2 regions of the Streptomyces sp. NPDC052299 genome follow, and region 2 is predicted to be linked to the other one. Evidence: riboswitches for the same ligand, from Rfam matches in the RefSeq annotation. Region 2 holds a riboswitch; the other holds the start of a gene.
The links. Region 2 has a riboswitch for cobalamin ahead of AB0L33_RS26230 (ABC transporter substrate-binding protein). Riboswitches for the same ligand answer to the same signal wherever they lie in the genome.

Region 1 (3,840 bases), on a different contig from region 2:
GACGGCACCGAGGACGAGGAGCGCGAGCGCCCGTCCGACGCGGCGGTGGGGCTGCCGGGTGGCCTCGGACCGGGCGGCCACGCCCCGGCACGCACGCTTCCGGCGTTGTCGTCGGTCAGCGACGCTCCGCGTCGACTCCCTCCTCTGCCTTGGAATCGCACGCACCGGACCGCGTCCGCTCGACCGGCCCGAGGCCACCCGGCAGCCCCTCACAGCTGCTGGTTCTTGCGGCGGCCGCTGATCAGGAAGCCGGCGCCCGCGCCGACCGCGAGGCCGATGCCGACGAACCACCAGACGCCGCCGATGCCGTCGCCGTCGCCGCTGTCCTTCTTCTCCTCGTCCTCCGTGGCCGTCGGCTCCGGCTTCTTCACGGCGGCCGGCTCGGGGCCGGTCGCGTTCAGCTGGGCGACGAGGTCGGCGCCGCCGAAGTCGTGGACGTCGGCGCCGGTCGCGTGGGCGGCCAGGATCAGCTGGGCGTAGGCGGCGGGGCCGCTCTGCTTCGCCCAGGCGGCGGAGTTCTTCTTCAGCCAGGCGACCGGGCCGGCCGCCTTGTCCTTGTGCCCGGCGGCGGACAGGGCGACGACCGCGTCGGCGGTGTTGCCGAAGTCGGGCTGCGGCTCGCTGTCCTCGGCGCCGGGCATCTTCGGCAGGTCCAGGTGGCCGTTCTTCGCGAGGGCGGTCGCGAGGTAGGAGGCGCCGTTCTGCGCGGCCTGCTCCGGTTCGAGCGGGGACCCCTGGTGGCAGGCGGGGTCCTTCACGGCCGCGTTGTCCGAGACGACCAGGCCCTTGCCGAGCGCGCCGAGGACACCGGCGGCGGTGGCGTCACCGTTGGCGGCGAGCTTGCCGGACTTGTCGGGCTGGTAGGCGAAGGCGCCGCCGTCCTTGCCGCCGCAGGGGATGGAGAACGTCAGCAGCGCGGCGTACGGGGTCTTGCCGCCGTGCGTCGTCACGTCGCCCAGCTTCTCGCCGGCCCGGGCGAGGGAGCCGATCACGATGGACGTGGAGTTCGCGTCGCTCGGGCTGCCCGCGGTGTAGCCCCAGCCGCCGTCCTCGTTCTGGACGGACTTCAGCCAGCTGACCGCGTTCGCGACGGCGTCCTGGTGGCCGCCGATCGCGCGCAGGGCCTGGGCCGCGGCGGCCGTCGCGTTGGTGTCGACCACCGTCTTGTCGGTGCAGGGCGCGGAGGCGTCCGGACGGTACGCGGGGAAGGCGCCGCTGTCGCACTGCTGGCCGGTCAGCCAGTCGACGGCCTTCGTGGCCGGGGTCACACCGGTGGCCTGCTGCGCGAGGAAGGCGAGTGACTGCCGCCACACCCCGTCGTACGTCGGGTCGCCGGTGCCGTAGAGCCCGGAGGGCAGCGCGGCCGAGGGGGAGGGCGACGGCGACGGCGCGGCGACGGCCGCCGGGGCGGCGGCCGCGCAGAGCGCGGCGGCGGTGACGGCGAGCGCGGCGGCGCTGCGGCGTGCGGTCATGGCGGGCGGTGCCTCTCCTGGGGGCCGGGGACGGCACACACGGCACCAGGCTCCGGCTCCGTATTCCTCGACGGGGCGGGCCGCCGGGGTTCCGGCGGCGTGAGCGGGTCACGACTCGGGCAGGGCATTCCGACTTTCGCCTCGCGGCGGTTTACGGCTGCGGGTCAGTGCCGGATTCGCACCGGCTTCCCCCTGAACGGGCATAGTGACGACGCGGCCAGTCTAGCGGGCGGGGTTTCTTCCCCTCCCCGCCCCTTCCCGAAACCGGGGCGCTGCCCCGGACCCCGCTCCTCAAGCGCCGGAGAGGCTTGGTCTCGCGCCGGGGGCAAAATCAAGCCCCTCCGGCGATTGAGCAGCGGGGGTTCGGGGGCAGCGCCCCCGAGAGGCGTGCCGCCTAGACTCGGGTCCGTGAGCAGTGACGACGCCGCCCTGGATGCGCTGGCGGCCCTCGGGGACCCCGTACGCCGCGGACTGTACCGGCACGTGGCCGCCGCCCAGGGCGACGTCACGCGGGACGCCGCGGCGGACGCGGTCGGGGTGACGCGGGCCGTGGCCGCGTTCCACCTGGACAAGCTCGTGGACGCCGGGCTCCTGGAGGCCGGCTTCCGCCGGCTCTCCGGGCGCACCGGCCCCGGCGCCGGGCGGCCCTCCAAGCTGTACCGGCGGGCGGCCGGCGAGCACGCCGTCTCCGTACCGCCGCGTTCCTACGACACCGTCGGCCAGTTGCTCGCCGAGGTGGTCGAACGGGCCGGGCTCGACAACGAGCTGCAGGCGGCGGCGCGCGCGGCCGGGGAGGCGGCGAGCACGGCGGACCCCGTCGAGGCGCTGCGGGAGCGCGGCTACGAACCGTACTGGGGCTGCGGAAAGCTCCGGCTGCGCAACTGCCCGTTCCACGCGCTGGCCGAGCAATTCCCGGCCCTGGTCTGCGGGATGAACCTCGCCGGGATCGAAGGGCTGCTCCCCGAGGGCTGGAAGGCGGTCATGGAGCCGCTGCCGGAAGGCTGTTGCGTCGCGGTCGAGGGCCCCGAGGGGACCGCCGACTTCTAAAAAAGAATCCGTTGACTTTAGAAGGTTCACCCGGCCATGCTTGGGCCCGTGAACGACTTCCACCTTGCCCAGGTCAACATCGGGCGCATCCTCGCCCCGCTCGACAGCCCCCAGCTCGCCGACTTCGTCGCACAGCTCCCCGAGATCAACGCCCTCGCCGACCACGCCCCCGGCTTCGTCTGGCGGATGGTGGACGACGGCGGGGCCGACGCCACGAGCCTGCGCCCCGAGGACGAGGACCAGTTCCTCCTGTTCAACTGCTCGGTCTGGGAATCGGTCGACGCCCTGAAGGCGTACGTGTACCGCAGCGATCACCTGAGGGTCATGGCCCGCCGCCGCGAGTGGTTCGAGCGCCTGGCCGACCACCACATGGCCCTGTGGTGGGTCCCGGCCGGTCACCGCCCGGGCGTCGAGGAGGCGATGGAACGCATCGCCCTGCTCCGCGCGAAGGGCGACACCCCCGACGCCTTCACCTTCCGCGCCCCGCACCCGCCGCCGGCAGGAAGGTCCTAGAGCATCCGCACATCCGCGTCCGGGAGTTTCGCCCACCAGTGGTGGTAGCGGTTGTAGACCGCCCGCTCGCGGGTGCCGAGGAACGCGGTCAACGCCTCGGCCTCCGCCGCCAGTTCGTCCCAGACGGCGGGCGGCTGCGGGTGGAACGCCGTGGCCTCGACCCCCTCGGTCGTCGGGCGCCACACGCCCGCGACGAAGCCGTCCACCAGCAGGGTCGGCAGCACGTCCCCGTTGCGCCGGATCACCAGCGGGCGGTACTCCGGCGGTATCACCCGGGCCCGGTCCGCGTACGCCAGCAGCGTGGAGTCCCACATCGCCATGAGCCGGGACGGGGCCGGGGTGTCGGCGTCCGGCCGGGAGGCGCCCGGGAGGTCGAACAGCACCTCCCCGCCCGGCCCCCGAAGCCGCTCCACCTCGTCCGCCATGGCCGTCAGCTCCGCCCGGACCGGCGCCCGCCCCACCATCGAGAACTGCGCCACGTCCGCGACCGACGCCGGGCCGAACCCGGCCAGACAGCGCAGGATCAGCGTGCGCAGCGCCGCCCGGTCCACCTCCCGGCCCCGGGGCGCGGGGCCCTCGCCCGCCGCGACGAACGCGGCACGCGCGCCGAAGGACCACGGCGGGCCGGTCGGGACGTGATGCAGCGGGGCGTAGTTCTTCATGCCCCACCACACCGCGTCCTTGCGCTCCGCGCCGTAGAGCTCCGCCAGCCACGCCTGCATCTCGGCCGACGACCTCGGCGTGCGGGCGAACTCCAGGACCCGCGCCACCAGTTCCTCGCCGTCGGCCGCGCTGAGCCCGGACGCGG
Region 2 (3,840 bases):
ACGACGGCGGTCAGCGGGAGCGAGGCGACCAGGGAGAGCAGTTCCAGCTGGTGCTGGATGTCCAGGTGGTTGGTCGGCTCGTCCAGCAGGAGTTCGCGCGGCCGCTGGGCGAGCGCGCGGGCGATCTGGACGCGCTGGCGCTCCCCGCCGGAGAGCGTGTGCCAGGACTGGTCGCGCCGGGAGGCGAGCCCGGTACGCTCCAGCGCCTCGTCCACCGCCGCCGCGTCCTCCTCCGTCGGGGCGGCCCAGGCGCGGCGGTGCGGGATGCGGCCCAGGCGCACGACGTCCAGGACGCTCAGCTCCTCCTGGGTGACGGCGTGCTGGTCCACGACCGCGACGCGGCGGGCCACCGCGCGGCGCCCGACGGCGGGCAGGGTGGCGCCGTCCAGGGTGACGACGCCCATATGCGGGGCGAGGACCCCGGCGAGGATGCGCAGCAGCGTGGACTTGCCGGAGCCATTGGGGCCGATCAAACCCACGGTGGTGCCGGGCTCCGGGGCGAGGGTCACGCCGTCCAGGAGAAGGCGGCCGCCGGCTTCCCGGCCGACCCGTGCGGCCCGCAGGCCCTCGGCCGCCGCCCCGGTCACGCGGGCCGCCTGGTGCGGTGGAGGACGACGACGAAGGCGGGCACGCCGATCAGGGCGGTGACGACGCCCACCGGGACCTCCTGGGGATCGAGGACGGTCCGGGCGAGCGTGTCGACCCAGACGAGGAAGACGGCCCCGGCGAGCGCGGTGACCGGCAGCAGCCGGCGGTGGCCCGAGCCGGTGAGGGCGCGGGCGGCGTGCGGCAGGACGAGCCCGACGAAGCCGACGGCCCCGGCCGAGCTGACGAGGGCGGCGGTCAGGAGCGCGGTCGTGCAGAGCAGGACGGTCCGGACACGGCCGACGTTCACGCCGAGGGCCGCGGCCGCGTCCTGCCCGAAGGCGAAGGCGTCGAGCGTACGGGCGTGGCCCAGGCAGATCAGCAGGCTGACGGCGAGGACGGCGGAGCAGACCCAGACGTCGGTCCAGCCGACTCCGCCGAGCGAGCCGAGCAGCCAGAACAGCACCCCGCGGGTCTGCTCGGCGTCGGCGGCCGTCATGACGACGAACGAGGTCAGCGCCGAGAAGAGCTGCATCGCCGCCACGCCGGAGAGCACGACCCGGTCGGTGGAGCCGCCCAGGGTGTGGCTGAGCAGCATCACCAGGGCGAAGGAGCAGAGGGCCCCGACGAACGCTCCGGCCGGCAGCGTCACCGCTCCCCCGCCGACGCCGAGCACGACGACCAGGACAGCGCCGGTGGACGCGCCGGAGGAGACGCCGAGGACGAAGGGGTCGGCGAGCGGATTGCGCAGCAGGGACTGCATGACGGTCCCGCAGACCGCGAGGCCGGCCCCGCAGACGGCGGCGAGCAGGGTGCGCGGCATGCGCAGGTTCCAGATGATGCCGTCGCGGATCGGGCTGAGCCGGGCCTCGCCGATGCCGAGATGGGCGGCGACGGCGGACCACACGTCCACGACGGAGATCCGGGCCGGTCCGATGGTGACGGCGACCGCGACGGACAGGGCGAGCAGCAGGAGGCCGCCGGCCCACAGGAGGCCGCCGCGCAGTCCGCGCAGCCGGGGGCGTGCGGGCGCCGCTCCCGGCGCCTCGCCGTGCGGGGCCTTCTCGGACGGGCCGGCGAGCCGGCCGGTGGCCGTCACCCCGCGAGTCCGAGGTCGCGCAGCCCGGCGGCCACCAGTTCGACGCCCTCGACCGTGCGGATGGTCGGGTTCATGGCCTGGCCACTGAGCAGGACGTAGCGCTTGTGGCGTACGGCGTCCATCTTCTTCGTGACGGGGTTGGACTCCAGGAAGGCGATCTTCCCGGCGGCGCTCTCGGCGGTCTGCGACTTGCGGGTGAGGTCGCCGACGACGAGCACGTCCGGGTTGCGGTCGGCGACGGTCTCCCAGTTGATCTGGGGCCATTCGTCGTGGGTGTCGTCGAAGACGTTCTTCAGGCCGAGCTCCCGGGTGATGATGCCCGGCGCCCCGCAGCAGCCCGCCAGGTAGGGGGCCTCGGAGTTGGCGAACCAGTACATGACGGAGGTACCGGACGCGTCGATGCCGTCGGTGGCCTTGCGGATGCGTTCGCGGAGCCGCGCGACCAGCTTCTCGCCGCGCTCGGGCACGCCGAACACCCGGGCCAGGTCGCGCACTTCGGCGTAGACGCTGTCCATGGTCAGGGCGCCGCTGCGGACGCCGTCGCCGTCCTTGGTGTTGTCCTTGGCGGCGCAGTCGGCGGGCGCGACGTAGGTGGGGACGCCCAGCTCCTCGAACTGTGCGCGCGGGGCGACACCGCCCTTGGCGAGCGTCGACTCGAAGTCGGCCGCGACGAAGTCGGGCTCCTGGTCGAGGACCTTCTCGGACGAGGGCCGGTTGTCGGCGATCCGCTTCACGCCCGCGTTGGCCTTCTCCAGGCCCTTCATCACCGGGTCGGTCCAGGTGGCGGTGGCGGCCATCCGGTCCTGGAGGCCGAGCGAGAGCAGGATCTCCGTGGTGCCCTGGTCGACGGAGACCGCGCGCCGGGGCGGGGCGTCCACGGTGACGGTGCGCCCGCAGTTCCTGAGCGTGACCGGATAGCCGTCCGTCCGGCCGGAGGCGTCGGCCCTTCCGGACGGGGCCCCTTGGCAGGCCGTCAGCAGCAGGAGGGCGACGGTGAGCGGAACGGCACAACGTAGGGGCGGCACGGGGCATACCTCGGCGTCTCTGGGCCCATGCGCGGGGCCCGCTGTACGGTCCGCCGCCCGGTCCCGGGCGGCGGTCGCCAGCAGGTCTTCGGACTCGGGTTCGCTCGGACGGGACGCCTTCCCGGGAGACGCCGGGTCTCCCAGTGGCCGTGGCCCCGCCCGTCCCCCTCACCGCTGCGCGTCAGTTCCGGATTCGCACCGGATTCCCTGACTCCCACGAGGAGTTCGACTGGCTCCGGCACGCTACCACGGGCCTACGCGCAGCTCAGCGGCGCCCTCGCCCGCCAGGGATCGGCCGGTCAGGGGCGCTGGAGGGCCACGACCGCGTTGTGCCCGCCGAAGCCGAAGGAGTGGCTGACGGCCCGGCGGACCGGCCGCACCAGCGGCACCTTCGTGACGCAGTCGATGTCGAACCCGGGCGCGGGCGCGTCCAGGTTGGCGACCGGTGGGACGACCCCGCGCTGGAGGGTGAGGATCGTCAGCCCCGCCTCGATCGCCCCGGCCGCGCCCATGCAGTGCCCCAGCACGCCCTTGGGGGCGGTGACGGGTGGCCGGTGCGGGTACACCCGGCTGATCAGCGCGGCCTCGGCGGCGTCGTTGCGTACGGTCGCGGTGCCGTGCGCGTTGACGTGCTCCACCTCGTCGGACCGCCAGCCCGCGTCGCGCAGGGCGGCCTCGACGGCGGCCCGGGCGACCCGCCCGTCGGGGTGCGGGCTGGTGGGGTGGTGGGCGTCCGTGGTGGCCCCGGTGCCGGCGATCAGGGCCCTGGGTTCGGCGCCCCTGGCCTCCGCGTCGGCGGCGCGTTCCAGCACCATGACGGCGGCTCCTTCGCCCATGACGAGTCCGGCGCGGTCGGCGGCGAAGGGCCTGCTGAGCCGGGACAGGTCGCCGTCCGCGCGGGCGGCGGCGCCGGACCGGGCGAAACCGGTCATGGCGATCGGGAAGACGGTCGACTCGGTCGCCCCCGCGATGGCGACGTCGCACTGCCCGGTCGCGAGCAGGTCGCGGGCGACGGACAGCGCGGTGACGCCGGACGAACAGGCCGTGCAGGGGGCCATGCTGGGTCCGGTGGCCCGCATCTCGATCGCGATCTCGGCGGCGGGCATGTTGGGGATGGTCAGCAGGACCCCG

Region 1: it holds a riboswitch for cobalamin, as region 2 does, so the genes downstream of both, AB0L33_RS10590 (prenyltransferase/squalene oxidase repeat-containing protein) here and AB0L33_RS26230 (ABC transporter substrate-binding protein) in region 2, are expected to answer to the same signal.

Annotation. Positions count from the first base shown of each region.
Region 1 is NZ_JBFAUP010000005.1:156,002-159,841, reverse strand. It holds gene AB0L33_RS10590 (prenyltransferase/squalene oxidase repeat-containing protein) at 210-1,472, opposite strand; cobalamin riboswitch at 1,574-1,708, opposite strand; gene AB0L33_RS10585 (helix-turn-helix domain-containing protein) at 1,881-2,519, shown strand; gene AB0L33_RS10580 (DUF3291 domain-containing protein) at 2,568-3,032, shown strand; gene AB0L33_RS10575 (winged helix DNA-binding domain-containing protein) at 3,029-3,840, opposite strand, start outside.
Region 2 is NZ_JBFAUP010000017.1:24,258-28,097, forward strand. It holds gene AB0L33_RS26220 (ABC transporter ATP-binding protein) at 1-587, opposite strand, end outside; gene AB0L33_RS26225 (iron chelate uptake ABC transporter family permease subunit) at 584-1,600, opposite strand; gene AB0L33_RS26230 (ABC transporter substrate-binding protein) at 1,681-2,709, opposite strand; cobalamin riboswitch at 2,771-2,958, opposite strand; gene AB0L33_RS26235 (beta-ketoacyl-[acyl-carrier-protein] synthase family protein) at 3,009-3,840, opposite strand, start outside.